DNA from 4 places in the Rhizobium sp. PL01 genome. Region 1 is predicted to be linked to each of the others. Evidence: riboswitches for the same ligand, from Rfam matches in the RefSeq annotation. Region 1 holds a riboswitch; each other region holds the start of a gene.
The links. Region 1 has a riboswitch for cobalamin ahead of R6X40_RS02830 (CbtB domain-containing protein). Riboswitches for the same ligand answer to the same signal wherever they lie in the genome.
Positions count from the first base shown of each region.

Region 1 (7,914 bases):
GCACGATCTGGCCGAAGCCTTTGCCGGAAAATGGCTGTCGGCCGTTCGCGCCGACTTACCGACAACGTCGATCTATATGGAAGCCGATTATTCCAACCAGATGAACCGTGATCTCGCCGCTGGCGATCTCGATCTCGCCATCCTCTACACGCCGCATTATCTGCCGGACCTTCACTATGAGCGTATCGGTGAAATGACCTACACCCTGGTCGGCACCACGGCGCGGACGGTCGGCGAACTGTTGCCGGAAAAATATATCCAGGCCGTCTATTCACCAGCCTTCGACCGGGCACACCGGCTGGCTCTGCCGCAGCTTTCATCCGCCCCGCTGGCCTCGGGACAGAACATCGCCATCACGGACCTGCTGAAAACACTGGGAGGTTCTGCCTACGTCACAAGCAGAACAGCCTTGCAGCTCGAAGGCGAAGGTGCGGCTTTCCCGATCACGGACGCACCGCCGATACAACAGACGGTCTACGCCGCCACCAGCATCCGCACACGCCACGCACACCAGCACCGCCGCATCATCGGTGCCATGCAAGACCTGTTGGGGCAATAGGGACGACGAGCGGCTGGCTCATCAAGGCGCGACCAGATCCAGTTCCTGATCCTGCATCAGACGCGCCAGCATATCGGCGGCCGGAACGGGATAGGCGATCGCATACCCCTGCAGGATATCGCATCCGAGGCGCGTCAAAAGTTTGGCGTGCTCCAGCGTCTCGACGCCTTCGGCAATCACCTCGATATTGAGCGCCTTGGCGATATCGATGATCGAGCGCAAGAGCCGTTTCTGCTCACGGGACGTGGTGATCGGAAAAACCAGTTGCCGGTCGATCTTCATCCGCCGCGGCTTCAGCTTTACCAACCCGATGATCGACGCGTGGCCAGATCCGAAATCATCAATCTCGATATCGATACCCATGGCCTTCAATCCGGCGACGTTGGAAAACACATCATCCTCGCTATCGTCGAGAAAAATGGTTTCCAGCAACTCGAATGACAGCATATCCGGCTGAACATGGAGACGTTGAAGTTCGTCAATCAAAAGCGGATCCGACAACCGGGCGGCCGATACGTTCACAGCGATGCGGGGCACATGCGCGCCTTGCCTTATCCAGTTTTGGCGGTCTTTCAACGCTGCTTTCAATATTGCGGAATCGAGATCGTCCAGCCGGCCGAGATTACCCGCAACCTTGATGAACTCGCCCGGCAGAATCAGTCCGCGCTTCGGATGGCGCCAGCGCGCCAGAGCCTCCATCCCGACAACACGCCGGGTGCGGGCATCGATCTGCGCCTGATAGTAGGGAATGAATTCACCCTTCTCCAGTCCATGAGCGAATTGCCTGCCGACCCGTTGCTCGTTGTTGAGTTGCGCCTTCAATTGCGCCGAATACACCTCAACCCGCCCCCGGCCGAGTTTCTTGGCGCGGTGAAGGGCAATATCGGACTCGGCCAGAAGCCCGGCGATATGGCGGCCGCTGGCAGCGGCGACCCCGATCGACCCGCCAGTACGCAACTCCTCGTCATTGTGCCAAACCGATTGTTTCAATTGCTGCGTCAACCGCTCTGCCCGGCTTTTGAGATCATCCAGCGACGTAAAATTTGCAATCAGAACCGCGAATTCATCTCCGCTGACCCGCGCAATGAACGAGTTCTTCGGCACGCCTGCTTCAATCCGCTTGGCGCAGGATTTCAAGACATCGTCTCCGGCCGAATGGCCGGCGGTATCGTTGATCTGCTTGAACCGGTCGAGACCGATGTGCAGGATTGCCAGCTTTTCCAGTCCGGTATCGCTGGCAAGCTCGCCCAATCGCCGGTCGAAAAACCGGCGATTGGGAAGCCCTGTCAGGTAATCGTGCTCGGCCGCATATTCGATCCGCCCGGTGCTCGCTTCAAGAGCAACCGCGCGCGCTTCGGCAATCGCCTTCTGCCGCCGCAATTCGCGATTGAGCAATACATCGGCAGTGACATCCCATTCGGCCCCGATGAGGGTGATATTGTCGTTTTCCTCGAAACAATAGGCGCGAGACCGAAGGTAGCGGATTTCACCGTTGGGCAGAACGATCCGGTATTCCGAGGAATAGACATCCTTGGCTGCGATCGCCTTGTCGAAATCGGCCTGGGCCTGGGCAAAATCATCGGGATGGATCGCGTTCATCCATACCTCCGCCTTGACGCGCTTTTGCGTCTTTCCGGTTCCGTAGAGCCGGTGCATCTGCAGATCCCAGACGACTTCGTCTTTCTGCGTATCGTGCTCCCACACACCGATCTGAGAAGCGTCAAGCGCAATTCCCAAGCGGCGAAGAATATTCTGGAATTCCTGTTCGGACCTCGCCGCTTTCATGGTTTTCTCTATGAAGGATTCTTCGCGTTTCAGCGCCGCCGCATTCTACACCAAGGTTCCTAAAGAACTATTGTTCCATTGGAAGAGAAGAGCATTTTTCAAAACAATCAACCATTAAGTGTTGCTTCAAATAAACCATCTGCAACTTAGGCGCTTTTAACGACATCTTGCATATCGAATTTCGACGGGGAACGCAAAAATCGAAGGCGGCAATGCGCTACTGGAGGTCGCAGCGTTGAATTGACATGACCGGGGCAGCGGCATAATCATCATTGCATCAATTGGTTCTCTGGGAGCGAGGTGCTTTCGGGGAGTAAATGGGAACGTGACGGATGGACCCATTCTGGGCATCTTTATCACGGCCGACCCCGCGACTGTAGAGCGGTCAGAGTTTGTCATGCCGGTACGTTCATCCGGTAGAAGCCACTGCGGCGACGGGCCTTGTGCCCCTGCCCCGGGAAGGTGAGGCAGGCTCCTTGGCGCGAAAGCGCCTGACGCCGCGAGCCAGGAAACCTGCCGGTTGATGAAGGGCATGGTGCCCAATTGGGTGGGATATTTCCCACGCGCCATCACGGAGGTTGTCATGGCTACGACTACAGTTTCAAGCGTTCCGCTTTCTCTCAACGACCGCATCACGACCGCTATTCTCGCCCTGTTGATCGGCGGCTTCCTGGTTTTCGGTGCCGGCCTTGCCAATTCCGCCGTGCTGCATGACACCGCACACGACGTTCGCCATTCCTACGGCTTCCCCTGCCATTGATGTAGGCTGTGGAAGGCCCTGCGCTTTCCGCACGACATCGACAACAAGGATCGCGGATTTCATCGGGAAATCACGCGGCGATGAAGTGCGCCCCTGCTTCGGCATTGGGCGATTTTTTCGCATGGGAATTGAAACACAACAAGCGTTGGGCACCAACGATAGATCTGCTCCGCTTGAACTTGGGGGTATCAAATGATTGTCAAAACACTTCTGGCCGCATTGGTGGCTGGATTGATTGCGGGCGTCTTCATGACGGCGGCGCAGGAATTGCGCGTGGTCCCGCTCATCCTTCATGCCGAGGAATATGAAGTCAAGGAACCAGCAGCCGAACCGCCGGCTGGCACAGAAAGCCAGCAGCACTCCTCGCTCGACCGGTCGTCGGTGATCGGCGATATGCTGTCGGCACTCTCACCGATCACGCCCGCTTACGCACATGAGGGGGAGCACGAAGATGAGGGCGGCATCATGTTCGGCATGAGCCGCTTTTCTGGGACGCTGCTCGCCAATCTCGTGGCCGGCGCAGGCTTTGGTCTGCTGCTCGCGGGTGCCAGCCTTGCCTTCAACTATCCGATTACGTTGCGCAACGGTGCTCTCTGGGGGGCCTGCGGCTGGTTGACGGTTCACCTTCTGCCCGCCATCGGCCTGCCGCCGGAGTTGCCGGGCTTCCCCGCCGCCGATCTTCATGACCGGCAGATCTGGTGGATCGCGACCATCGCTCTCTCTGTCGCCGGCCTTTATCTCATCGTCTTGCGCGGTGAAATCCTTGCGAAGATCATCGGTCTTGTCCTGATCGCAGCACCTCATGTCTACGGCGCGCCGCAGCCGTCTGACATTTCGAGCCCGGTTCCGGCTGTTCTCGGTGCAGAGTTCGCGGTCGCCGCCTTGGCAACGACATTGGCATTCTGGATCGTGCTCGGTGTGATCTCGGGATACCTGAACGACCGGTTTCTGAAATCGGCTTGAGCCCTATCTCTACCGCGCAGGCACTGCTTGCGCGGTAGCGGCGATCAGAAGCCGCCGGTGCGCTCGACATGGGCACGCAGGCGGCTTTTTTGCGTCTCCTCGTCGAGAAGCACGCAGACATCGCAGAAATCCCCACCCTCTGTTCGATAGTTGAGACAGCAGCCGCTTCGCAGCCGGAAGATACGCTCGACCGCAACGCCAGCGCAAACGGCGTCGAGCCTAGTGTATCGCACAACGTCGGACGAGAGTGGCGAGCCCGTCCGGTTGATGATGGCAAGGGCTGCAGTCATTGCGCATTCCTCTTCGCCCAAGGCCGCGCCGACCTCCAGAAAAGCGCCGGCAATGCCATCAGCAGCCAGCCGCCACTGTGCGACCGGGGATAGGCCGGTCCGGCCCTGCAGCGCCTCGATCACCGGAATGAAGCTTTCGACGAACATATCGTGAAAAAGCACCGCCCAGTGGTCAATGCGGGTAAAGCCTGCGAAGCGAAAATGAAAGCGGCAGACACCCGACGGGCAAATTTCCACCGGTGGAACGCGGTCATGCGGAACGATAGGTTCAAACCGGAACGTCAGCCGATCCGGGCGCAGGTCAGCAACCAGCCCTGTCCGCAAATAAATTGCTGCAGCCGCTATGCTTAGATGGTGGCTGTAGAAGGAAATGAGATGGGCGCCTTTGACGCGGTCATCCATCCCGGTGGCAAAGCGGTTCTGATAGTCAAGCAGGCACTCGACCATATCGCCATCACCGTGCCATGCCTCGGTGACCTGCAGAAAACCACCACCTTCCCGTTCCCGAGACACAGCGACCTGCGGAAAATGCTCCGCCTGCCAGGCGATGGCGGCATCTGCCTGTCTTCCATCATCCTCTTTAAAACTGCCTGAATCTCGGTTCTCGTCCACAGGGGCCGCCCGTTATCTCCTGGCAGCCCGTGTACCTTAAAGCCAGCCGCCGGAAAAGCCTGCCCGTCTAAGGCCACGCCGGATAACCGGCGTTTCACGCAGCAGGTTCCAGTAAATGCCACTGCGATGGTTTTCGATCATCATCACCAGCAGCCCTTGGTCGAGACCAACGCTGCGGTTGTTAAGCCACCCCTCCGCCGTCTTGCCGGGAACGCTTGGATTGAAACTGCCCAGAAAGCGTCCTGCGTCGATAACATCGGGATAGCTCGACAGCATATGCCGTGTCGCCGACATCGCAGCCTGAGGCTCGAATGGCAGGCATGCAAGCGGCGCCCAGGGCGCAATCGTGCCGTCGTCCGGCCCGAGCGGCGCACCGCGTGCAGCATAACCGGCAAACTGCTGGCGCCGTCCGTCCTGCAAACGGCGCGGGCGTTGCGGGCCGTCGCACGATGTCAGCCCCCATGTATCGGCGCCATAGCCGGTAAATCCGCCGGGATTGGCGATCGCATAGTCGCGCTGGACAGCAATCGCGCGACAGGTATTTTCGAAATAGTCCGTATCATGCGCCGCGACAGCCGCGTCGCGGATACCCCGAAAATCAATCCACGCATGTGAGAACAAGTGGATAAAGAGTGGCCCGGCGTAAAGGAACGGCTTGCCCTTCACCGTCATCCAGTCGAACTTGCTGGCAAAGGCGTCATAACTTTCCTTGCCGATCGGATAGGATGGCGAGGCCAGCGCCAGCGTGTAGAGGATCATCGCCTCGCTATAGGATTCCCAGCGATACGGCAGAAATCCGGTTCGCGGTTTCCACCCGAGCCACAAGGCCCCCTCGCCGTCCAGAGCCCAGGCCCAATTTGCACGCGCATAGAGCATATCGACGTGAGAGCGGATCTCCGTCTCGACCTCGTCGTCCTGATTGAAATAAGCCGCCGCCGTTATCATACCGGCGATCAGCAGCGCGCTATCGATCAACGAAAGCTCGCTACGCCATCTCCGCAGACCGGTTTTCATGTCGAGAAAGTGGTAGTAGAGCCCCTTGTAGCCGGTGGCATCCTTGTTGCGGCTTTGCGGACTTTCAGCAAAAAACCGCAGGGTGACAAGCGTTCTTGCCGCAGCGTCCTCGCGGCTCATCCACCCTCTCTCGACGCCGGCTGGATAGGCGGAAAGACCAAAGCCGGTCGCGGCGATACTCGACGGCGCGCCGGGCAGCGATGTGTCAGCAATCAAACCGTTTTCGGGATTGACGAATTCTAGAAAGTACCCGAACGCCGCTTGCTGCAACCGGTCGAGAATGACCGTGTCGGTTTCGTTTTTCAGAAGCATTGCAGGCTTACTCCAGTCGATCGAAAGTTTACTAAAAATGAGAGCCGGTACAAATCACCGATTGTTGAAGTCATCCGCATCCGGAACAGTCGCCTCACTTACGATCTGTGTTACATTTTAGTTTCATACGATCCTCAGAGGCGATTGGATGACCTGATGCTCACAACACTTGCGATGTTTCTGACGATTTCAGGCACTGCAATTGCAACGCCGGTCGCCGACACTGCTCAGATCGATGTCGCACTTGTGCTTGCCGTCGACATGTCGGGCTCGATGGATATTGAAGAGGCCGAAGTGCAGCGCATGGGCTATGTCGAGGCCCTGCGTCACCCGGAGTTTATCAATGCGGTCACGGCAGGCCTCAACGGCCGTATCGCCGTCAGCTATTTCGAATGGGCAGGCAGCGTCAACGAGACGTCTGTCATTGGCTGGCAATTGATTGACGACGCAAAGGATGCTGCAGACCTTGCCGAACATCTTGCCTCCCGGCCGGTGTTCACCCGCCGCGGCACGTCGATTTCCAATGCCATCACCTTCGCATCGAAACTGATATCAGCCAGCCCTTACGATGCGATGCGCCGGGTGGTGGACATCTCCGGCGATGGGCCGAACAATCTCGGGCCTCCCGTCAATCCGGCGCGCAACGCAGCCGTTGCCAGCGGCATCGTCATCAACGGCCTTGCCATTCTCATCCGTCCGTCAGGGACACAAGGCTCGCTTGATCGCTATTATGCCGACTGCGTCATTGGCGGCCCCGGCTCTTTTGTTCTGCCGGTCCACCAGCCGGAAGATTTCGCCGTTGCCATTCGCCAGAAGCTGATCATGGAAGTCAGCGGCCGCCAGCAGCCAGCACGCGTCATCCCCGTGCAAACCCCTCCGCCATCCGATTGCATGATGGGTGAAAAGCTGCGCCCTGGCTTCCTGGACCGAGTCTATCCGGAACTGGATAAGTAGGACGTCCGCCTCGCAGGCACCGGCCAGACCATGAGCCAATGCATCGCATCGTCAGGCATTGCCTGCCCTGCCGCCGGAAAATCAATACCAACAGAAAATTCGCGCTCCCCGCAGTTTCGCAACCTATTCCTATTTATAGGAAAATGTGATTATATTGAATGAACGTTCAGCAAATAATGGGGAAATTCATGAACGAAATGACCCGCAACATCACCGTTCCCAATGACTGGGACCGGAGCGGCCTGCCCGGCTGGTGCTACCACAGCGACGCGCTGCTGGAGCTTGAAAAACAACATGTTTTCCGCGAGCACTGGCAGATCGCCTGCCACGTTTCGGACGTGCAGGAACCCGGAAATTACATCACCATGGATGTCGTCGGCGAGCGCGCCCTGATCCTGCGCGACCAGGACGGCGTGGTGCGCGGCTTCCACAACATCTGCCGCCATCGCGGCTCGCGCGTGGTTGCTGATGACAGGGGAACGTGCCGCAACGCGCTTGTCTGTCCGTTCCACGGTTGGGTCTACAATCTCGACGGGACGCTGCGCGGTGCCGCCCGCCCCCGCTCCTTCCCGCCGCTCGACAAGCAGGAATTCGGACTGATCCCGCTCGATCTGGAAGTCTGGATGGGATTCGTCTTCATCCGTTTCGCGCCCGGCCCGCAGCCC
Region 1 covers NZ_JAWQUM010000001.1:602,688-610,601, reverse strand. Annotated here, with positions in the region: gene R6X40_RS02840 (LysR family transcriptional regulator) at 1-559, shown strand, start outside; gene R6X40_RS02835 (EAL domain-containing protein) at 581-2,344, opposite strand; cobalamin riboswitch at 2,610-2,880, shown strand; gene R6X40_RS02830 (CbtB domain-containing protein) at 2,928-3,104, shown strand; gene R6X40_RS02825 (CbtA family protein) at 3,297-4,067, shown strand; gene R6X40_RS02820 ((2Fe-2S)-binding protein) at 4,112-4,969, opposite strand; gene R6X40_RS02815 (glucoamylase family protein) at 5,006-6,295, opposite strand; gene R6X40_RS02810 (DUF1194 domain-containing protein) at 6,452-7,249, shown strand; gene R6X40_RS02805 (aromatic ring-hydroxylating dioxygenase subunit alpha) at 7,438-7,914, shown strand, end outside.

Region 2 (7,914 bases), 290 kb from region 1:
TACCGTCGGCGGCACTTCACCGAAGATCGCCTCCAGCGTTCCGATCGACACGGCATCCTTGAGGCTGGACACGAACACCGGCAGCACCGTCATGCCTTCGGCGGACAGTGCTTCTATCAGAGCTTCGACAGGCTTGGTTTCGCCGCTTTGAACCAGCGCGCGGTAAAAGCTGAGGGCGACAACGGGACCGTTTCCCGGATGAGGAACGATACGCCCCACGGCTTTTTTCCAGGCGTCAACCCCGATCACACCCTGGCCCGGCCACCAGATCCCCGCCTTCATCAACGGCGCTGCGGATTCCGGTTTTTCCGTGCCGTCGATCAGTGCCTCGGCATAGCGCAGCAGCCGGACCATGTTATCGGCACCACCTTCGGTGAAATAGGCCCACATCCGGTTGCGGTCTTCAGCGGAGACGGTCGAAAAAGGCTCCAATCCCGGGTCGGGCTTGTCGCAGCCCGGCAGCACGGCAATCTGGAATTTATGGGTGACAGCCGCCGCATGCAGCGCCTCCAGCACATAATGGAAATAGCTGGCGCCACCGAGCGGCCGCACGATGATGAGCTTGGCATGGCGTGCCGTGCGCTCAACATAGGTATCGACCGACATCGGATGCTTGAGCGTCAGCAGGCTTGCCACCCGAAGGGTCGATCCGGCCCCACGCGTGCGCTGCGCACCGGCAATCGACGAAAGCTCGGTATCGGCAGCCGAAAGAAACAGGATGTCGGCTGGCGATTGACCAAGGTCAATCGCTTCCTCGCCGTCAGTGATCGTGCCCTTCTGGGCTAGGAGGAGATGCATGATATTCCTCGAGGGCGGCAATACCCCTCTCTGTCACGACGTGACATCTCCCCCTCGAGGGGAAGTGTCCGGCAGGATAGAGGGAGATATGCCGCGCTCATCATTTTCAAATCGCCGCTGCGATGGCAGCGCGTACGGCTGCTTCGTCCATGTCATGCAGGCCGATGACGACCAGACGAGTGCGGCGCACTTCGCCTACAGCCCAGGGGCGGTCGAAATACTGGTCGATGCGGGCACCGACACCCTGGATCAGCAGGCGCATCGGCTTGCCGGGAATATCCGCAAAGCCCTTTAGACGCAGCACGTCATGCTCGGCAATGATCGGCTTCAGCTTTTCGATGAAGGCTGCCGAATCGGCAATCGAGCCCAATTCAACGACGAAACTGTCGAACTCGTCATGGCTGTGCTCCTCGCCTGCCTCGTGTTCCATCTCGTGATGGGATTTGCGGTTGGCGATGTCGCTTTCGGTACCGACACCAAGGCCGAGCAGCACGGCAGCGGAAACCTCGCCGTTCTTCGCCTCGATCATCGTTGGCTTGCGGCTGGTGCGCGACGAAACCTCGTTGCGGACAAAGGCAAGGCCGGTCGAATCGAGCAGATCCGTCTTGTTGAGAATGATCAGGTCGGCGGCGGTCAGCTGGTCTTCGAACAATTCCTCGATCGGGCTTTCATGATCGAGATTGTCGTCGTTGACGCGCAGCGCATCGACCTTGTCATGATCGTCAGCAAACCGTCCGGCGGCAACGGCGGCGCTGTCAACAACGGTGATGACACCATCAACCGTCACCTGGGTGCGGATATCCGGCCAGTTGAAGGCAGCAATCAGCGGCTGCGGTAGCGCCAGACCGGATGTCTCGATGATAATGTGGTCCGGGCGGTTCTCGCGCTCCAAAAGCTTGGTCATGGTCGGAATGAAATCGTCGGCGACGGTGCAGCAGATGCAGCCATTGGTCAGCTCGATGATATCGTCCTCGCTGCAGGCTTCTGCGCCGCAGCCCTTCAAGACATCGCCATCGACGCCGAGATCACCAAACTCGTTGATGATCAGCGCAATGCGGCGGCCGCCGGCATTCTGCAGGATGTTGCGGATCATCGTCGTCTTGCCGGCGCCGAGGAAACCGGTGATGACAGTGGCCGGGATCTTACCGTGGGCGGCTTTTTCGGTGGTCATGGATCAACCCTTCATTTTCAGCGGCAATCCAGCCGCGATAAAATAGACGTCTGCGGATATCTCCGCAATGATTTGGTGCAGCCGGCCCGCATGGTCGCGAAAGTCGCGCGCCATCCGGTTCTCCGGCACGATGCCCAGCCCGACCTCGTTGGAAACGAACACCAGCCGGGCTTTGGCCTGCGGCACATAGGCCGCGAGTGTTTCAAATTCAGCGACCATATCGCGTTCTTCCATCATCAGATTGGTGACCCACAGGGTCAGGCAATCGATCAGAATGATGCGATCGGGTGCGTCGATCGCCTCCAGGCAGGCGGCAAGGTCAAGTGGCTCTTCATGGGTTTGCCAATCCCCCCCGCGGCGATCGCGATGTTCGCTAATCCTTGCCTGCATCTCGCCGTCCCACGCCCTTCCGGTCGCGACGTAATGCATGTCGAGAGCCGACGCCTTGACAAGTTTCTCGGCGAAGGCGGATTTACCGGAACGCGCGCCGCCCAGAACCAGCACGCTGCCTGACTGTATCGATGTCATGGAATGATCCAGGCCTCAGCGTAAGCCGGCAGAAAGTGCAATCCCTGGGCAACGCAAACCGGGATTTGCGGCAACGCAAGATGGGCCGTTCCGGGAACGGGATGATAGTGCCATGACAACCTCCGTGCTGGCATCGGGAGTGTCTCTCCCTGGATCGGGCGAACCCCAAGCTAAGATGGGGCCCTTGAGGATGGCAGGTCTCCTGGCTCACGGCGCCACGCACCCTCAAGGGGCACGAACGGGTTCGCCTCGCCTTCCCGGAGTGTTTTGCGCCAGATTGCGCTGTCGCAATCGACGGACATCACGAAGAGGTGGACGATTCGTAGACTTAGAGGCGTCCGGCCCCGGCTGATCGTGATGCCACTCCAGTGGCTTTTCCGGTTGGGCCGATCCTTGCCGCTGCCGCGAAATGCGCACAGTCCGGAGGCTTGGCTTTCCCGGATGGCGAACCCTGACCGTTCTACAGTCGCGGGGTCGGCTGCGATAAGGACGCCCGGTCTGGGTCCGGCCCGTCGCATTCCCATTTACTCCCAGCATGCAACCGCATACCGGGAACCATCCAATGGCTGATGATTAGGCGCTCACCTGGATCAAGTCAATTGCGGCACTATCTCCCGCCCCATGGTTAGGTCGGGCTTCGGCAAGACTTCACTTGATCTCCCATGCCATGCCTTTTAGGACGGCGCAGAGACAGGATGGCCAGGCGATGAAGATGAAAATTATACCGAAACTCGACCTGCGGCGGCTCGGCTATCTCTCGCTGCTTTTCGATATCGGGCGGATGCGGGCCTTTGCACGGCGAAGTGAACTCGGACTGGTGGTGGCGGGCGTCATTGTTGGTATCACGTCAGGCCTCGCCGTGACGGCGATGAGCATCATCTCCAGCCGCATGCACAGCCTGATTTTTGGAATTTCAGATGACCAGCGCCTGAGCGCGAGCGATCTTCAGGGCGAAATTTCCGTACTGATCGCGCCGGTCGTCGGCGGCATCATCCTTGGCCTGGTGATGATCCTGCTGGCGTCGTGGCGCAAGAAGCCGATGGTCGACCCGATTGAAGCAAACGCGCTGCACGGCGGCCGCCTTTCTCTGACAGACAGCATTATCGTCGCAGTCCAGAACCTGATCTCCAATGGTTTTGGCGCCTCCGTCGGGCTTGAGGCCGGTTACACGCAGCTTGCGTCAGGCATTGCCTCCAAGCTTGGCATTTCGCTGCAGCTTCGCCGCTCGGACCTGCGCACCCTGGTCGGTTGTGGCGCTGCCGGTGCCATTGCTGCCGCTTTTAATGCCCCGCTGACCGGCGCCTTCTATGCTTTCGAGCTGATCATCGGCACCTATACGATCGTGTCGCTGACACCCGTCATCGTTTCCGCCCTGGTTGCCAACCTCGTCGCTCGATGGCTCTATGCTGGCGATTTCACCATCGATGTCGGCCAGTTCGGCGCGGTCGTTCCGGCCGACTATCTGCCGGCGCTGCTGCTCGGCTGCTTCTGCGCCGGCATGGGCATCCTTTTGATGAAGGGCGTCTCGCTGATTGAGGGGCTTGCCCGCCGCAGCTCAATCCCCGCTCCCATACGCCCCGCGCTCGGTGGCATCGTCGTCGGCCTTTTGGCGCTCGTCTCTCCGCAGGTGCTTTCAGCCGGTCACGGCGCCCTGCACCTCAATCTCGCCAGTTCGCCGGCAATCCCGATGCTGATCGGCCTGTTCCTGCTGAAATCGCTCGCCTCGGCGGTATCGATCGGCTCCGGTTTTCGCGGCGGCCTGTTTTTCGCGTCACTGTTCATGGGCGCGCTGCTCGGCAAGCTGTTTGCCTTTTCCGCGCCCTACATCTTTGCCCACGCGACGCTGACACCGGTCATCTATGCCGTCGTCGGCATGAGCTCGCTGGCGGTCGCCGTCATCGGCGGTCCGCTGACCATGACCTTCCTGGCGCTGGAGATCACCGGCGACTTTCCGATCACTGTCCTCGTTCTTGCAGCCGTGATCACCTCATCGCTGGTCGTGCGAACCACCTTCGGCTACTCGTTCGCCACATGGCGCTTCCACCTGCGCGGCGAAAGTATCCGCAGCGCCCATGATGTCGGCTGGATCAGAAACCTCACTGTCGGCCGTCTGATGCGCACCGATGTCCGCACGATCGATATCCAGGCATCGCTGGAGGATTTCCGCCGCGACTTTCCGCTGGGGTCAACGCAACGGGTCGTCGTCGTCGATGGCGCAAAATATGCCGGCATCATTCAGGTGCCCGAAATCTATGCCAGCCCCATCGAGGCCACCGAAGAGCGACAGGACCTCTCCGGCTTCATCCGGCTTGCCAATGACTTCCTGCAGCCAAATATGAATGCCAAGCAGGCGGCCGCCCTGTTCGACACGACGGAGAGCGATGCGCTGGCCGTGGTCAACAACCTCATCGAACGGCGCGTCGTCGGCCTGCTGACAGAAAGCCACACGTTGCGCCGCTACAGCGAAGAACTGGACCGCAGGCGCCGTGAAGCTTCGGGAGAGATTTGAACCAAGCCCTGGTCAGGACATCAGGCTATCAAGCCATCTCGGCTCCAGCACCGCTTCCAGCTCCGCCGCAACGTCGTCGAGCGCACGGTCAACCGATAGCCGGTAGTTTTCGCCGCCGCCCTCGATGCCGAAGCTTTTCAGAAGGGCCGCGCGAAAAGCGTCGCTGCTAAACAGCCCATGCAGATAGGTTCCGCTGATCATGCCATCAGCTGACACCGCCCCATCCGGCCGGCCGTCAATGATCACCGAGGGGCGAGCACAGTCCGCGCCGGTCGTCCGGCCGAGGTGGATTTCGTAACCTTCCAGCGCAACATCGTAAACCGCCGAGCGGGCACTGCTGTTGCGCACCGTTTTTTCCGGCGCCATCTCCGTCTCGACCGCCAGAAGGCCAAGCCCGCGGATTTCGGCGGTATTGCCTTCTATGCCATGCGGATCGGTGACCCGGTCTCCGAGCATCTGATAACCGCCGCAAATGCCGATGACACGGCCGCCACGCCGCACATGTGCCTGCAGATCACGATCCCATCCCTGGGCGCGAAAATCGGCGAGATCGGCAATCGTCGCCTTCGACCCCGGAATGACGACCAGACCGGCATCGGCAGGAAGGCTCTCGCCCGGCCGCACGAAGATGAGATCGACCTCCGGTTCGGCCGCCAGCGGATCGAAATCGTCGAAATTGGCAATGCGCGACAGAACCGGCACGGCGACCTTCAAAGCTCTGCCGGTCCCGCGCGCCAGCTTTTCCAGAACGACGGAATCTTCGGCCGGCAATCGGGCGGCACTTCTCAACCACGGCACGACGCCGAAACAGGACCAGCCGGTGAAACCGTCGACGGCCGCGATGCCATCGTCAAACAGCGACACGTCTCCGCGGAACTTGTTGATGATATAACCGCTGATCATGGCGCGATCTTCGCCGGACAAAATGGTGTGGGTACCGACCAAAGAGGCGATGACGCCGCCTCGGTCGATATCGCCGACCAGAACGACCGGGACGTTGGCGCGGGTGGCAAACCCCATATTGGCGATATCGCCCGCCCGCAGGTTGATTTCGGCTGGCGACCCGGCTCCTTCGACGACAATCAGATCGACGCCTGAGCGGATCGTTTCGAAGCTTTCCATAACGGCGCCCATCAGCTTCGGTTTCAAAGCTTGATAATCGCGCCCTCTCGCCTGCCCTGCCACCTTGCCCTGCACGATAATCTGGCTGCCGGTCTCCGACTGGGGTTTCAAGAGAACCGGGTTCATATGCACCGACGATGGAATGCGGGCAGCCATCGATTGCAGCCATTGTGCCCGGCCGATCTCGCCGCCGTCATCTGAAACTGCAGCATTGTTCGACATGTTCTGCGGCTTGAACGGAGCGACCCTCACACCGCGGTTGGCAGCGATGCGGCAGAGCCCCGCCACGAGTACCGTTTTTCCGACATCGGAGCCGGTTCCCTGGAGCATGATCGTCTTTGTCATGGCACTTCACCTAGCATCGCGGCAACCGCAAGAAAAGCCATATTCCGCCGCATTTCCGTCGTCTTTGGTGCGTGTTTTTCACGCGACATTTCAGGCTGCTGCAAGGCTTGTTCAGCGCGCCCGCCTAACTATCTGGAAAGCGACATTTCGTGGCAAAAACACTCGTTGCTTTCGGCAAAAACAAGCGTATATGAGCATCATCAAAGCACGGAGCAAAAGGCGCTCCACACCCAAGGTCAAACCCCGATGTTGTTCATCTTCAGCAAGCCCAATTTCGTTCAGATCGCCTGGAACTCGAAGGTTCCCGACAGCCAGTCGCGTGTTCGCAACACGGTCATGTCCGCACCCTTCGGCCCGCTCGGCTTCATCCGGACACGCAGCGTCGGCTGACATCTTCTCCCAGACTGACACTTCGAACCGCGCCTCCCTTCGGATCGCGCGGTTTTTTTGTGCCTATTCTACGGGTAGCGACATTCCATAAACGCGAAAACCGCACCCGCTCCTTCCGGAACCGTGCGGTCTGCCAAAATTACACATGGCCGCTCCGGCATACACCCGGAGATCGCTCAAGCCGGGACGCAAAACCTGATCCGGCAGGGCGGCCAAGGATCCCCCGCCGCAGGAAAACAATTAGCCTGACAGTGTTACCGGATGGTTAGCGGGAGCTTAACCAAAGGTGAATTCCGCCTTTTTTTCACTTTTTTTCACGCCAGATGAAAATCAATGTGAAGACGCATACGGAACACAATTTGTCTGGGATAAAACACGCGATGCAACTCTTGTGTGAAGCAGTGCTAATTTTGCGCCAAAGAGCGGTGCGTTTGCACAAAAATCTTGCCCGGCTCATTAAAATTCAACAGCTTGCGCGCACCTTCTGGGGCCCCGCAAACGCCGCGCGCTCGGCCTAAAACGATTCCGGAGGTTGATTTCTCCTGTGGAATACTTACGCTGCCCCCAACGGTAAAAAGAGAGATGGCTGTCGACAGAGTTCCGCGGCCAGACAACAAAACTCCAACGCCGTCGCAGCGGGGATGAAAGATTGGCCTTGCCACAAGAGCCCCCCGATCTGCTTCAACCTGAACGATTGGGTTTCCGGGAGATGCAGTATCCCGATGGACCCCAAGATTTTGGCTGCATTAAGACTGGGAGGTCTTAACCATGAAGAAGCTCCTCGCTTCCACCATCCTCGCCGCCGGCGTTTACGCGCTTGCCGGTTCCGCTCAAGCCGCAGAATGCGGCGAAGTCAGCATCGCAGAAATGAATTGGGCATCGGCCGGCGTCGCCGCCCACGTCGACAAGTACATTCTTGAAAACGGCTACGGATGCACCGTGACACTGGTGACCGGCGACACGATGCCGACCTTTACCTCCATGAACGAGAAGGCCCAGCCCGACATGGCGCCCGAATTGTGGGTCAATGCCGTGCGTACGCCGCTCGATG
Region 2 covers NZ_JAWQUM010000001.1:893,710-901,623, reverse strand. Annotated here, with positions in the region: gene cobN (cobaltochelatase subunit CobN) at 1-798, opposite strand, end outside; gene cobW (cobalamin biosynthesis protein CobW) at 905-1,969, opposite strand; gene cobU (bifunctional adenosylcobinamide kinase/adenosylcobinamide-phosphate guanylyltransferase) at 1,973-2,497, opposite strand; cobalamin riboswitch at 2,672-3,072, opposite strand; gene R6X40_RS04130 (chloride channel protein) at 3,216-5,006, shown strand; gene R6X40_RS04125 (cobyric acid synthase) at 5,019-6,473, opposite strand; gene R6X40_RS04120 (hypothetical protein) at 6,720-6,863, shown strand; gene R6X40_RS04115 (ABC transporter substrate-binding protein) at 7,632-7,914, shown strand, end outside.
Region 2: linked by a shared signal. The riboswitch ahead of cobU (bifunctional adenosylcobinamide kinase/adenosylcobinamide-phosphate guanylyltransferase) and the one ahead of R6X40_RS02830 (CbtB domain-containing protein) in region 1 are both predicted to bind cobalamin.

Region 3 (7,243 bases), on a different contig from region 1:
TTGCGTGGCGTTGTGGCGCTGGAACGCGAAAGGCGCACCGCGTCTTGACGCTGTTGATCCGGATGGCCGCTTGCCAAAGACGCCAGCGTCCTGGCTTTGACCCGGGTCTCTGTTGCAAAGACAAGTTAGGATGAAAGCTGCGGGCGATACGGCTGAAAACGAACGATTTTCTCCTAATAGTCTATAAAAGAAATAAACTTAATTATCTAAACGAATGGTCACGGTGTAATTTCTCTCTACTCTTGGGGAATAGCCGCGCATGTCCGACACACCATCCTATACAATCAAAATCCCGCACCGCCGCGTGGAATGGCCGACCGTCGTGCTTGCGAGCACAATCTATGGCGGCTTTCTGGCGCTGACATTCTGGTGGCAATCACTGCCGGTTCTTGTCGTTGCGCTTGCCGGCGGCTGGCTGATTGCCTGGCAGGGATCGTTGCAGCATGAAATCATCCATGGGCATCCGACCGGCAACCAGCGTATCAACGATGCCATCGGCTCAATCCCGTTGTCGCTCTGGCTACCCTATGAAATCTACCGTGAAAGCCATCTCGAACATCATCGCGACGAGCATCTGACCGATCCGATCGAGGATCCGGAATCCTCCTATTTTACCAGGACCGCCTGGGAGCGGCTGGGGAAGGCAGGCAAACGGCTTGCCCGCTGGAACACGACGCTGCTCGGACGGCTGACGATCGGACCGGCCGTCATGCTGGCGAGCTTTTTGGCGCAGGAAGTACGGCTGCTGCGGGCCGGCGAGCCTAGCCGGGCGCGCATCTGGACGGTGCATATGATCGGTGCCGCCGCAGTGCTGTTCTGGGTCACAGTGATTTGCGGTATGCCGTTCTGGCTGTATTTCCTCGGGTTTGTCTATTTCGGTGCAGCGCTGACGCGGCTGCGGTCCTATGCCGAGCACCGCTATGCCGAACGGCACGAGGAGCGCACCGCGATCGTCGAAAACAGCCACCTGTTCGGATTGCTGTTCCTCTACAACAACCTGCATGTGCTGCATCACCTGAAGCCCGGCATTTCCTGGTACCGCCTGCCGTCGGTCTACCGCCGCAACCGCGAAGCCTTGATCGGCACGAATGGCGGGCTGGTTTACAACAGCTACTGGGATATCGCCCGGCGGTTTTTCGTCAAACCCCATGATGACATTACGCACCCCAGGCATTCCTGACACAAGTGTTCCCGCGTGGTGCGCATCCAACTCCGGGAGGCCATCGCCGCATCCAAGTCTGGCGATACGGCGTCGGCCGGATTGTGCTAGTGACACCAGTCCCTTCTGAAAGTTTCTGAATGCGCCTTGCCAGCCTTGCCATGTATGCCAGTCCGCCGCCGCTTGCCGAAGCCACGGTTACGCTTTGGGGCTTCCTCAGCAAGGCCCTGAAGCGGGCAGGGCTCGTCGACGTCCCGGCCACGCTCGACGATGCTTTGGACTACCATCAGGCCTGGACGCGGCCGGATCTGCTGCTCGCCCAGACCTGCGGCTTCCCTTACGTCAAGCATCTGCGCGGCAAGGTGAAGCTGGTGGCGACGCCGGTCTACGGGCAGCCGGGCTGCGATGGGCCGTCGATGCGCAGCTTCATTGTCGTGGCAAGGGATAGCGCTGCTAAATCCCTTGAAGACCTGCGCGGTGCGCGGGCAGCGATCAACCAGCCCGGCAGCAATTCCGGCTCTAACCTGTTTCGGGCCGCCGTCGCGCCGCTTTCCCGTAACGGCCGGTTCTTTTCCTCGGTGATCGAAACCGGTAGCCATCGCAACAGCATTGCTGCCATCGGAGCTGGCAAAGCCGATGTCGCGGCGATCGACTGTGTCACCTATGGCAATGTGCTGCGATTTGATCCCGGCAGTCTTGCCGGTGTCCGTATCCTCTCGGAAACGGTCAAGGGGCCGGGGCTGCCGTTCATCACAAGAGGCGATGCATCAGACGAGGAGGTGGGTGTGCTAAGGCAAGTGCTGCAACAGGCCATTGCCGAGCCGTCTCTGGCGATGGCGCGCGATGTTCTCGGCCTGAAAAATTTTGCCGTTCTCTCCGACACTGACTATGAGCCGCTCGCCGAATTGGAGCGTGATGCGCGACGGCTGGGATATAGTGCCGTCGCCTGATATTTTACATGTAATTCAATATTATACGACTTCGTTCGCACGTTATGCATGAACCACGGCTAGCGTGTAACGCGTCCTCCAGAATCAGATTTCAAGTGCGTGGGCGCTGAAAAACGGCCCTCCGATGCCGCGGCGCGATGATTGCTCCGGCGGCGAAAACTGTCTCGTCCTGACTGTCACTTCATTTTACAGTTGACTCATATTCTATCCAAACTATTAGATCGGTGATAGAACGAATTAATTGAGATATCTGTGAGCGAAACCCTGCGCATCTCCCGGAAGTTTTCCCAAAGGGCCGTGATGGAGGCGATCATCCAGAACGGACCGATCTCCCGCGCCTCGATTTCAAAGCAGACGGGGCTCTCCAAGCAGACCATTTCCGAAATCGTCCGCCAACTGGAGCTGGATGACTGGGTGCGCGAAACCGGCCGCACCAGCGGCCATGTCGGGCGCACGGCGGTGACCTATGAACTCGTGCCGAATGCTGCCTATATTGCCGCTGTCGATCTCGGCGGCACGAAGATCCGTTTGGCGATTGCCGATCTGGCCTGCCAGGTTTTTGCCGAGGAAGTGGTTGCAACCGATCGGCGTGGGGGCCAGTTCGTTGTCGATCAGATCGCCGAACTCTGCGCACAGGCGGCAAATCATCTGAACATTCCGCGCGAGCGCATCCGCATGGCGGTCATCGGCGCACCGGGTGCACCGGACGCAAAGACCGGTCGCATCCTGCTTGCGCCGAATATCTCCGATTTCGATACGATGAACGTTGCCGCCGCCTTCGAAAAGGCGCTCGGCATGGACGTGATCCTGGAGAACGACGTCAATCTGGCGGTGCTGGGTGAGAATTGGCTGGGACAGGGGCAGGGAATCGACAATCTCGCCTTTATCGCGGTCGGCACCGGTATCGGTGGCGGCTTGATGGTCGGCGGCCAATTGGTGCGCGGCGCGATGAATGCCGCCGGTGAGCTGGGCTTCCTGCCGTTCGGTGCCGATCCTTTCGATCCGGAATCGCTGCGCACCGGTGCGTTCGAGCGGGTCACAGCTTCGATCGGCATCATGGAACATTACGCTGCGGCATCCGGCGAGACGGTGGCGGTGCCGATCATCTTTGAACGGGCGGCCAGCGGCGATGTGCATGCCAAAGCGACCCTGGACGAGACGGCGAAATATCTGGCCCGTGGCATCAGTGCCATTGCGGCGATTGCCAACCCGGAAAAGGTCATCATGGGTGGCTCGATCGGTCTGCGGCCGGAACTGATCGAGCGCATCCGCAAATTCCTGCCAACCTGCTTTCCCTATCCCGTCGATATCGAGGCGAGCCAGCTCGGGCCCCGCGCGGCCATTGTTGGTGCGGCGGCGATCGGGCTCAGCCATCTACACAACGCGTTGTTTGGCGCCGATGCGCCCGATAGCCGCGTGTCTCTGCCGCCGGCGGAAACCGTGACGTTCAGGGAGGCATTGCGATGAGCCCGTCGAACGCCCTGACGGAAAGGCTGCGCGCGGCGCTTGATCGCGACGATCCGATTGTACTGTAGCGCGAACGGAGCCGTCAGCGCGCTGCTCCTCACTCAAGCTACGATTGCCACCGTCGCGCGATTAAGTCCGACGTGCAACAGCTCTCGTCGTGTGACGGAATATCGAAGGCCCAGGGCAGTGTCCCGGGCTTTGATGGCTATTGCCGTGCTCACGCACCTTGCTTCATTTAAAGACATAAGCATTTCTTTATGTCTCTTGACGGGACTATCCATTTGCCGCATGTTTGCCGGATCGTGGTTCTCCGGAGTTCGCATCCGGAGCTAAGAGGGAATTCGGTGCGATGCCGCAAGGTGTCCATGCCGGAGCTGCCCCCGCAACTGTAAGCGGCGAGTTTCTGTTCAACTAAGTCACTGGGACGCGAATGCCCTGGGAAGACCGGACAGCGACGATGACCCGCAAGCCAGGAGACCTGCCGCGATAGATAACGTCCACGGGCGGGGTGTCCCGGTGCGCCGCTTTGCGAAACGGCAGGCCATGTCTCCCGTTCAATCTGCAACGCGTCCGCCAGTGCCTTGCCCTTAACAATCGGGGTAAGGAAAATGACCATCACGACAGCAAATCTGGGCTTTCCCAGAATTGGTGCAAAGCGCGAGCTGAAGTTTGCGCTGGAACGCTACTGGGCCGGAAAATCGGGCGTAGAAGACCTGCTCACTACAGCCAAAGGCCTCAGGGCCAAAAACTGGACACTCCAGAAAGACAAGGGGATCAACGTCATCCCCTCCAATGATTTCTCGCTTTATGACCACGTTCTCGATACCGCCGTCATGGTCGGTGCCATTCCCGCTGCCTATGGCTGGAAGGGTGGTCCGGTGGATCTCGATACCTATTTCGCTATGGCACGTGGCAGTCAGGGCGGTGGACATGCGAGCTGCGGTCATGCCGAGCATGGTCACGGCGTTCCGGCGCTGGAGATGACCAAGTGGTTCGACACCAACTATCACTATATGGTTCCGGAATTCACGGTCGATCAGGCATTTGAGCTGACAGCCAACCGGCCGCTCGAGGCCTTTCTTGAGGCTAAGGCGCTGGGGATCCACACACGTCCAGTCATTCTCGGGCCGCTGACATTCCTGAAACTCGGCAAGGCAGCACAGGATGGCATGTCGCCGCTCAGCCTTCTCGGCAGGCTGCTGCCGGTCTATGCCAAGTTGCTGACAGAGCTTGCGCAGGCCGGCGCCGACTGGGTGCAGGTCGACGAGCCCTGCCTCGTACTCGACCTTTCCGATGCCGAACGGGCCGCTTTCGCGCATGCCTATCAGACGCTTCGCACTGCGGCTCCCAGCCTCAAGGTGATGCTGGCAACCTATTTTGGCGCGATCGGTGACAATCTCGCGGTCGCATTGAAATTGCCGGTGGCAGGCTTGCATGTCGATCTGGCCCGCGCACCACAGCAGGTCGCAGTTCTGATCGACAAGGCACCTGCGGATCTTGTCCTTTCCCTCGGTATCATCGACGGACGCAATGTGTGGCGCGCTGATCTTGCCGGGCTGTTCAAGCGCATCCAGCCGCTGATCGAGGCGCATGGACATGCCAAGGTGCAGCTGGCGCCGTCCTCGTCCCTGCTGCACGTGCCGATCGATCTTGCCCTTGAAACGGCGGTTGATGCGGAACTGGTCTCCTGGCTTGCCTTCGCAACCCAGAAACTTGACGAACTCGCCTTGCTGGCAAAGGCCTTCGATACCGGCAGCGCCCAGGCAAACCTGGTGTTTGCAACATCGATCGCGGCGGCGAATGCGCGTTTGACCTCGGTCAAGGTGCATGATCCGCTGGTTGCAGGCCGTTTGAAGCAGGTGGATGCCGGCATGCTGAAACGCACGTCACCGTTTGCGAAGCGGCAGAAGCTGCAGCAGCAGAAATTGCGCTTGCCACTGTTTCCGACGACGACGATCGGTTCGTTCCCGCAGACGGCCGATGTGCGCAAGGCCCGCTCGCAGCATGCAAAGGGCGCGCTTTCCTATGTCGATTACCAGGCCTTTCTTGAGCGTGAGACAGAGCAGGCGATCCGCTGGCAGGAAGAGATCGGCATCGACGTGCTTGTGCATGGCGAGTTCGAGCGCAACGACATGGTGCAGTATTTTGGCGAACAGCTTTGCGGCTTTGCCTTTACCCAGCATGCCTGGGTACAGAGCTACGGCTCGCGTTATGTTCGCCCACCGATCATCTATGGTGACGTTTCGCGCCCGAAACCGATGACGGTTTCCTGGTGGAAATTTGCCCAGTCGCTGACATCCAAGACCGTCAAGGGCATGCTGACCGGACCGGTGACGATCCTCAACTGGTCATTCGTCCGCGATGATCTTCCCCGCAGCACGGTCTGCAAGCAGATTGCGCTGGCCATTCGCGACGAGATCCATGATCTCGCCGAAGCAGGTGCGGCGATGATCCAGATCGACGAAGCGGCCCTGCGCGAGGGACTGCCGCTGCGCCGCGCGGAGTGGAAGGCCTATCTCGATTGGGCGGTAGAGAGCTTTCATCTTTGCTCGACCGGCGTGCCGGACGAGACGCAGATCCATACGCATATGTGCTACTCGGAGTTCAACGACATCATGCCGGCCATCGCTGCCATGGATGCCGACGTGATCTCCATCGAGACCTCCCGGTCTAAGATGGAGCTGCTGACGGCGTTTACCGGGCGTGGTTATCCGAACGAGATCGGACCGGGCGTCTACGATATCCATTCGCCACGTGTGCCGAGCGTCGCGGAGATGGTCGAACTCCTCGATAAGGCAAGCGAAGGGCTGGTTGCAGGACAGATCTGGGTCAATCCGGATTGCGGCCTGAAAACGCGCAAATGGGAAGAGGTCAAGCCGGCACTCGTCAACATGGTTGCCGCAGCCGTGGAGCTGCGTACCGGTCTTGAACGCCGCCGTGCAGTCAACTCATGACGCCGATTGCAAAGCAACACACTGCGCCGGGGGATTCCCCGGCGCAGACCCGGCTCATCGATCTGGTTTTCCCCGGTGACACCAATCATGACGGCACATTGTTCGGCGGCGCCGGATTTGCTCTGATGGACCGGATCGCCTTCATCGCGGCCACGCGCCATGGACGTGTCCCTTTCGTGACGGCCTCCTGCGACCACGTCGATTTTCGCGCGCCTGCCCGCATCGGGCAGCTGGTCGAACTGGTGGCGCGGCCGGTTCGGGCCGGGCGGCGATCCTTGACCGTTGAGGTGGAGATGATCACCGAGGACCTGATCGGCGGCGAGCGGCACCTGTGTACGCGCGGATCGTTTGCCATGGTGGCGATGCCGGACGGCGACAAGCCGGATTGGCACGTGCCAGCGATTGCAGCAGAGGTGTCGGAGCCAGCCGGCACCGAACTCAGAATGACGGATATCGTCTTTGCCGATCAGGCCAACAGCTTCGGCAAGATGTTCGGGGGAGACGCCCTGGCGGCAATGACCAAGGCTGCCTTTGTCGTAGCGTCCCGGCACAGCCGCATGATCACCGTGCTTGCCTCGTCGCGGCGGGTGGATTTCAAGCATCCGGTCCCCGTCGGCTCTATCATCGACATGGTCGCCGGGATCGTCCAGACCGGCAGGCGTTCGATCACTGTCGCGGTTGAGCTTTGGGCGTAGACATTGCTCGACGGCAGC
Region 3 covers NZ_JAWQUM010000008.1:127,254-134,496, reverse strand. Annotated here, with positions in the region: gene R6X40_RS19270 (RES family NAD+ phosphorylase) at 1-100, shown strand, start outside; gene R6X40_RS19265 (fatty acid desaturase) at 260-1,180, shown strand; gene R6X40_RS19260 (phosphate/phosphite/phosphonate ABC transporter substrate-binding protein) at 1,300-2,109, shown strand; gene R6X40_RS19255 (ROK family transcriptional regulator) at 2,362-3,576, shown strand; cobalamin riboswitch at 3,863-4,077, shown strand; gene metE (5-methyltetrahydropteroyltriglutamate--homocysteine S-methyltransferase) at 4,185-6,530, shown strand; gene R6X40_RS19245 (acyl-CoA thioesterase) at 6,527-7,225, shown strand.
Region 3: linked by a shared signal. The riboswitch ahead of metE (5-methyltetrahydropteroyltriglutamate--homocysteine S-methyltransferase) and the one ahead of R6X40_RS02830 (CbtB domain-containing protein) in region 1 are both predicted to bind cobalamin.

Region 4 (7,914 bases), on a different contig from region 1:
ACCTGATGCATTTCGATTGTTCCTCAGCCATATGCGCAAAATCGCCGGTTTATATAATGGAATAGTTGCGATATCTCGGCTCAACGCCGCAGGATTGCGATAAAGGCGAGACCACCGACCAGCCCCGTTATGATGCCGATCGGCAGATCCTCTGGCGCCATGACAACGCGGGCAGCGATATCAGCAAGAATCAGCACCACTGCACCGGTTAGCGCCGACAGCGGGATAACCCGGACATTGTCGCTACCGGCGACAAGCCGGACGAAGTGGGGCACCATCAGCCCGACAAACCCAATGGCGCCGGAGAAGGCGACCATCACCCCGGTCAGAAGAGCCGTGACCACGAAGAGTTGTGCCCGGAACCGTACGACTGGAATGCCGAGTGTCGCTGCTGTTTCATCGCCCATGGCCAGCGCGTTGATTTCCCGCGCGCGCAAGGTGAACCAAGCGAGGCAGGCACTGAGAACTACGGCGGGATAGACAAGGTGCGGCCATTGGGCCAGCCCCAGGCCACCGAGCATCCAGAACACCACTGTATGAACGGCGCGTGGGTCGCCGAGAAATATCAGGAGATTGGCCAATGCGGTGGCAACGAAGGCGACGGCAATGCCCGATAGGACCAGCCGATCGGCCGCCTGCCCTGAAAAGCGGGTGACCGCAACGACAGCGATGGTTGCCAGAAGCGAACCGATGAAAGCAAACAGCGGCACGGTGACAAGGCCAAAAATGAGGCCTGTGTGAAGCAACGCCAGGATTGCGCCAAGTGCTCCGCCGGAGGAAACCCCGAGAAGATGCGGGTCGGCGAGTGGATTGCGCGTGACGGACTGCAGCACGGCCCCGACCACGGCAAGACCTGCGCCGACCAAGGCTGCCAGAATGACGCGCGGGAAGCGGACATCCCAGACGATGCTATCGCGGCCGGCCGACCATGTGACCTCGATGAAGCCGGGTGACAGCTTGTTGGCAACGATGGACCACACGGTGCCGAACGCGATAGGTGCCGCGCCCAGAGAAACGCCCGCAGTGATGCAAAGGCAGATCAGGGTCGCCGATGCAATTATGGTCAGAAGAAATCGGCCACCGGTCATGTCATGTCCATCTTGTACGCAGAAAGCAAAGGCCGGGCAGATCAGCCTGCCCGGCCGGATGTTTCGGATTAGCGGTTCCTACATGTTGCGCGGGTGAAACGCGTCGGCCAGGCGGCCGATCGCGTCGATATTGCGCGGGCCGGGTGTCGCTTCGACATAGTCGAGCACGACGAAACGATCATTCTTGACCGCATCAAGGCTTTTGAAGGCAGGGTTTTCCTTCATGAAGGCGATCTTCTGCTCGGCGGTCACGTCGCCATAATTTACAATGACAATCACCTGCGGATTGCGCTCGATCACCGGTTCCCAGGATACTTCGGTCCAGCTTTTCTCGATATCTTCCATGATATTGGCGCCACCGGCGGCCTCGATCATCGCGGTTGGGATACCGAACCGTCCGGATGTAAATGGCTTCTCTGTTCCGGAATCGTAGACGAAGACCCGCACGGGGTGTTTGACCTCGCCAATCCGGCTCTTGATGTCGGCAAGCCCTTTTTCGTAGCCCGCGACGAGGGTTTTCGCTCTGTCATCGACGCCGAAGATCGCGCCGAGGTTGAGGATATCGACATACATGTCGTTCATCGTCGGCTTGGCCTTTGCCATGACATGAATGCAGGATTCCGTCAGCTCATAGACCTTGATCTTGAACGGATCGAGTGTTTCGGGCGTCACCTCGCCGCCAACTTTCATGCCGTAGTTCCAACCGGCGAAAAGGAAGTCGGCGTCGGCATTGAGCAGCACTTCCTTGGTTGGATACTTTTCCGACAATTCAGGGAGTTCCTTGACCCCTTCGCGCAGCTTTTCATCCAGCGTCTTCCAGCCGGAAATGCCGGTATAGCCAACCATGTGGTCCTGCAGTTGCAGAGCCAGCATCATCTCGGTGAGATTGACATCGTTGGAAATCGCCCGCTGCGGAGCGCTATCGAAGGTGACGTCGCGGTTGCAGCTCTTGACGGTGACCGGATAGGCAAACGCCGGCATGGCGATGAATGCCGTGGCGAGGAAACCCGCAGCGGAGGCGAGCAGGCGGAAAGAGGGCATGATTGGTCCTTTCGGTTCAGGCGGTCTTGAGGGAAAATGAAAAACGCGCGGCGGCATTGCCCTGTGCGGGGTGAGAAAGGGCCGTTACGCCGAAGGTGGTCGAAATTGCGTGGGTTGTCAGTACTTCGTTCGGGAGGCCGAAACCGACCATCCGGCCATCGCGCATCAGCGCCACATGGGTGGCAAACGCACCGGCCAGGTTGATATCATGCAGCGTCGTGACGATGGTTAGCTTCAGCCCGGCCAGCAGATGGAGAATTTCCAGCTGGTGGCGGATATCGAGATGGTTGGTCGGTTCGTCGAGAATGATGATGTCCGGCTCCTGCGCCAGTGCGCGGGCAACCAGTACCCGCTGCTTCTCGCCGCCCGACAGCGTCGCGAACTGGCGATTGGCCATAGGGACGAGATCGAGATGTTCGAGGCAATGGGCGACCTGCGCTCGATCATTGTCCGTCCAGCCTGTCAGGCCTTGGCGCCTTGGAATCCGGCCCATCATCACCACATCAAGGACGGTGAACGGGAAATCGGCCGGCATCTCCTGCAGCACGACGGCAACTCGACGGGCCGCAGCCTGGGCGGAAAGCGTGCGCATATCCTCGCCGTCGATTTCGACGCGGCCTTCCAGTGGTGTCACGCCACGATAGAGGCAGCGCAGCAGCGATGTCTTGCCAGCACCATTCGGCCCGACGATGGCAAGCCGGTTGCCAGCCTCCAGGGAAAAGCTGACGTCGCGAACGAGGAACAGATTGGTTTTTGGCCCCCAACTCACGTTCAAGACGTTCAGGCTGGCACCCCGCCCGTCGCAGCTCATCGATTGTCTCCCGGGATCACGGTTTTCATTGAACGCGCTCCCCGCTATGTTCCGAAACAAGGAAGGCGGCCGGAATGCGGGCAATGGTCTTGCCACCGAGACCGCGAGGGCGTTCGGCTTCGCGTGTCAGGCCATCCGGCCGTTCGGCATAGGTCGTGGCGAAATCCACCAGCGCGCCGATATCCGTATCCGGTGCGATATCACCAAACAGATAGGTTGCCTTGCCGCTGGCCTGGAACGCGATCGTGCAGGGCCGCCGGCAACCTGCCATGCAGACGGTACCCTCGATAGAGAAGTCGGACCCACTGCCAACACCTAGGCGCGACAGGCTGTTGTTGAGGCGGGCGAGCAGTTCCAGTCCCGGGCGGCACGCGGTTCCGGTGATCCGGCAATCGGTGCAGACGGTTATGATGTGCTGTGGATGATGCGCCATGTTTTACCCCCGGTGGCGACGTCCGGAGTCCACATGGCGATAAACTGCAGGCGCGCAACAGCGCTGCTTTCAAGCCAGATTTTTTCCATCGGAACACCCCGTCCGTTGCAGTTGATCATCGATGATGGCAGGTCTCCTGGCTCGCGGGTCAGTGCGCATCCACCCCTTCCCGGCTTTTGGCCAGTGGGATGTTGTGAATGCACTCTCCGCTTACAGTTGCGGGGGCAGCCACGGTTTTGGCCCCTGATGGGTCATCCTCACCGTGTTCCCTTTTCAGCCGCTCCAGGGTCACCTGGAAGCAGCACCATCAACACGACATTTCGCATGATTCCACCGACCAAACAACGCCGGATACCGATCTTTCAATATCCTCGTTACGACTGTAATGTTATTCAGTTACATGATATTGGTCAAGTGCCGCAGTTGCCAACTGTTGTGAGTAGCGCCCACAATTTGGACGATCTCACTGGGCCCGATCACCCTTGGTGAAAACACTCCCGAGTGTATCCCCTTGCACGATGTGGTGGAGAAAATGTCTGTTCCCGCGGTAACCGCCGGCCCGGCAGGTTGAGCATAATTAGGTTCCATCAACTGTGTCGGAGCGTAAAATGCATTTTCTCAATCTCGCTGAACACCCGGAACGAAGCGTCGCGATCTTTGCCCTTGTCGTGTGGATCGCAACGATTGGACGGGCGATTGCCATTACCCATGGCTGATGCTGAGTTCAGCGACAACGAGGCCGGAGGGTAAGAGCGGCCAATAGTGGCCTTGGCTGTGGGGTGTTTTGGCCTGTTCTTCAACGTTTCCGGCCGAAAATTGTCAGATTGATGAAGGGCGTTCCTGCTAAAGTTTGAGGGCATGCGCAAAAGTCTATGCGAATTATGTGAGAAATTTTGCCCTACGCTCTGGATTTGGTTCGTAAATTGCTCTACTGCCCCTGCCATCTCTTTAGTGAACATCAGACTTTGAAAGATTCACATGCAAGTATTGGTTCGCGATAACAACGTCGATCAGGCTCTCCGAGTGTTGAAGAAGAAGCTTCAGCGCGAAGGTGTCTTCCGTGAAATGCGTATGCGGGAAGCATACGAGAAGCCGTCCGTCAAAAAGGCGCGCCAGAAGGCTGAGGCAATCAGCCGTCAGCGGAAGAACGCGCGCAAGCAGCTTCAGCGCGAAGGCCTTCTGCCTGCGCCGAAGAAGAAGCCAATGACCCGCTAATATCAGCGGTTTCTGACGAGATTGGGCTTTCTAGTCCAAGGCGTGTCCGGCATCCGGGCGCGCCTCGTCTTGTTTTTCAATGATTTGATTTGGAAGACTCGGGTTCCCCCTGCCGTGACGCTCGGTGCTGGGCGAAGTCAGTGGTCGGCCGATAGCACCGTCGTGCAAGGTCACCGCCTGCCCTGTTATGGTCATCGCCTTTTGCGCTCAAACGATTCGGTCAAATAACTGTCGCTATTTCCGGGGCGCTGCCGCCATTGTGCTCGCTGAAAGCCTTGGCCTTGCCCCATCCGCGTTCACTGACGCCGATGCCCGCCATGTTTCGGCGGTTCACTCTCCTGCGGACTGGCGGTGGTCACCTCCCGCCACGATCATCTCGTCTCTGCTTCTCTGGCGTTCAAGGGGCGGGGTGTGATCATGTTCCCGCATTGCCGAAAACAGATTTGAGTTCCATGCCGCATACTGCCGCTGTGAAGCTTCGGGGAATTTAACGCAAAAGGAAATATTTCCTACACATAGGAATTTTATTCCTATCTACTTCTGATTGATTCTAGAGGTAGATCAATGGACCAGTCCCAAATCGACAGAGATCGCGGCATTCGGCTTAAGCAGGCCATGGCGATGCGCAAACGTGCCTCCTTGCCCCATGTGTCGCGGCCTGGCTGTTGATGGTCCGTAACGAAACACTTTCAAACCGCAGAATTTACCAGGTTCGCTTTTAAGCGGCATAAACCAATGGAAGTTTCAATATGGCAACCTATTGCAACATCACGCTGAACGCCAACATCCCGCATGGGCCAGATATTCTCGACAAGCCTTGCAAGGTTGTCTCTAGCTACCCTAATGGCAGCTTTTCCCTTCCGTATTCCGCCACTGTGTTTGCTTGGCCAACCGCCAATACGGTGCGCATCAGCTCCCCGACGCTGAACATCGATGCTGCCTGGGTTGGCGCCAGTGGTGGGACGTTGTCAATTCAAACCGGCGCCGGCCTCACTTACGGGATTACCAACTTTGCCAAAATGTGAAAAGGCGGTTTCTTAGGTCGATGCCTCGCTGATCCGATCTCACAAGACCGGCCGCTGGGCTGCTGTCCGAACGGACACGCGCAGCGGCCATGTTCGTGCGAGCCCGTGTTGCGGGACCCCAACGCTTACGCTAAGCCTCCGCCGCACCAACGGCAGGGAACTTGTCGTTCGGTGAGACGCGCGGAGGAAAATATGCCGGATCGATCGCTTGTCACCTATGTCGGCGTTGCCCATCCGTGGATGTGCGATGTCATGGGGCATATGAACGTCCGTCACTATGCCGCGATGTTCGACGATGCGAGCTTCCAGCTTCTTGGTCATATCGCCGGAACCGAAGCTCTCGCCGATACAAGCCGCGGCTGGGCCGATGTTCGTTCCGAAGTCGAATACAAGCACGAAACCAAGGCTGGCGCGCTGCTGACGATCCGCTCTCGCGTGGTCAAGGTCGGCCGCAGCTCGGTGACATTCGAACAGGTCATGTCCGGCTCGCTCGACGGTGTCGTCCATGCAGTCAACAGAACGGTCAGCGTCCGGTTCGATCTTGTCGGGCGCGTCGCCGTTGCTATCGACCCTGCCATGCGGACGCGCGCCGAGGCGCTTCAGGCCGAAACAGCAGTGAACGATGACGGCGTGGATTAAGCGCCGTAGATGCGCTCCTCGAGCGGCGTTTCGGCGATGGCGGTCTGGATGCCGGTGATGAGCGCCTTTTCGGCGCGGTTGATGATCTTTTCCGGGTTTATCAGCAGGAAGACATCAATTGCGGGTGGTGTCTCGTAGGGTGGCAGCCGCCATAGCACCCCGTCCGCGACGTCGCGCCGTGCGACATGGAGTGGCAACGGCCCGATACCGAGCCCCGCCACGATCATCCGCCGAACCTCTTCGAGACTTGATGACACACCAACCACATTGGTGGCGAGCTTTGCCTCGCTGCGCAGAAGTGCCACGGGCCGGAGGACATCCGCAACATTGTCCGTGTGGAACGAAACGGACGGTTCGCCCTTGAGGTCGGCGAGCTTCAAGCCCTGTTGTCCGAAGAAGCGGTGATCCGGCCCGCAGAAAAAGCCAAAGAATTCCCGGTACACCATCATGTAGTCGAGGGCGGCATCGCGGTTACTGACGAGGCATAGTCCGAGGGATGCCCGCTTTTCGCGGACTTGCCGGGTGACGTCACCGCTGGTTGCGACTGTGATGGTCAGCGTAGCGCGTGGGTGACTGCGATGAAACGCGGTCAGGGCCCTGTCGAAGATCGGCGAGATGACATGGCTGGCGACCGCGATCGTGACATGGCCGGTAACGTCGTCGCCGACGCCGCGCACCAACTGCGGAAGCTGTGAAATCGTGCCGAAGACCTCGATACTCTGCTCATAGAGAAGCTGGCCGACATCGGTCAATTCGAAACGGGTGGCGTCACGCTCGACCAAACGCCGTCCAACCCGATCTTCCAAACGCCGAAGCGCATTGCTGACACTCGGTTGCTTGAGGTTGAGCTGCTCGGCGGCACGGGTGATGCTCTTGACCTCGGCGATAACCACGAAAGTGCGCAGAAGATTCCAGTCCAGTTCCCAGACCAGCCTTTCGGATCGTGATGGTATCATTCCTGAAATCTATGCCTTCTATTTACATTATCTATTTGCGCAATAATAGCACAAAGGCAATCATCAAATCCGGAAGGCGCGTACACGCGTACCCAAGCGACAGAGAATGCGCTTTCATCCAGAGGAAAACAGCAACATGAAGACACTTATTTCAGGCCTCATGGCCGCTACCCTGGCCCTTGCTGCCAGCTTTACCGCTTTCTCGGCCAGCGCCGACGATCTCGAGGCGATCAAGTCCTCCGGTGAAATCCGTATTGCCATGTCTGGCCAGTATCCGCCGTTCAACTTTGTCAACGAAAAGAACGAAGTTGTTGGCTTCGATGCCTCGATCGGAACGGCGATCGCCGAGCGCGTCGGCGTCAAGGGGACGCTCGTCACCACGGCCTGGGATGGCATCATTGCCGGCCTGCTCGCCAACAAGTTCGACACGGTCGTCGGTTCGATGACCATTACGCCGGAGCGCGAGAAAGTCGTCGATTTCGTCGGTCCATATTATCACGCCGGCCGGGCGGTTTTCGTCAATGAAGCTTCGGCAGTCCAGAAACTGGACGACCTGAAGGGCAAGACGCTCGGCGTCACGCTTGGCGAAACACATGAGAAATGGGCCCGCGAACAGGGCGGCTGGGACGTGCGCACCTACAAGGGTCTGCCTGAGCTGCTACTTGAGCTGAAGGCTGGCCGCGTCGATGCCATTGTCGTCGACAAC
Region 4 covers NZ_JAWQUM010000012.1:16,884-24,797, reverse strand. Annotated here, with positions in the region: gene R6X40_RS24775 (iron ABC transporter permease) at 81-1,088, opposite strand; gene R6X40_RS24770 (ABC transporter substrate-binding protein) at 1,167-2,129, opposite strand; gene R6X40_RS24765 (ABC transporter ATP-binding protein) at 2,146-2,940, opposite strand; gene R6X40_RS24760 (DUF1636 domain-containing protein) at 2,966-3,373, opposite strand; cobalamin riboswitch at 3,482-3,697, opposite strand; gene rpsU (30S ribosomal protein S21) at 4,352-4,588, shown strand; gene R6X40_RS24750 (hypothetical protein) at 5,338-5,613, shown strand; gene R6X40_RS24745 (acyl-CoA thioesterase) at 5,806-6,252, shown strand; gene R6X40_RS24740 (LysR family transcriptional regulator) at 6,249-7,208, opposite strand; gene R6X40_RS24735 (ABC transporter substrate-binding protein) at 7,345-7,914, shown strand, end outside.
Region 4: linked by a shared signal. The riboswitch ahead of R6X40_RS24760 (DUF1636 domain-containing protein) and the one ahead of R6X40_RS02830 (CbtB domain-containing protein) in region 1 are both predicted to bind cobalamin.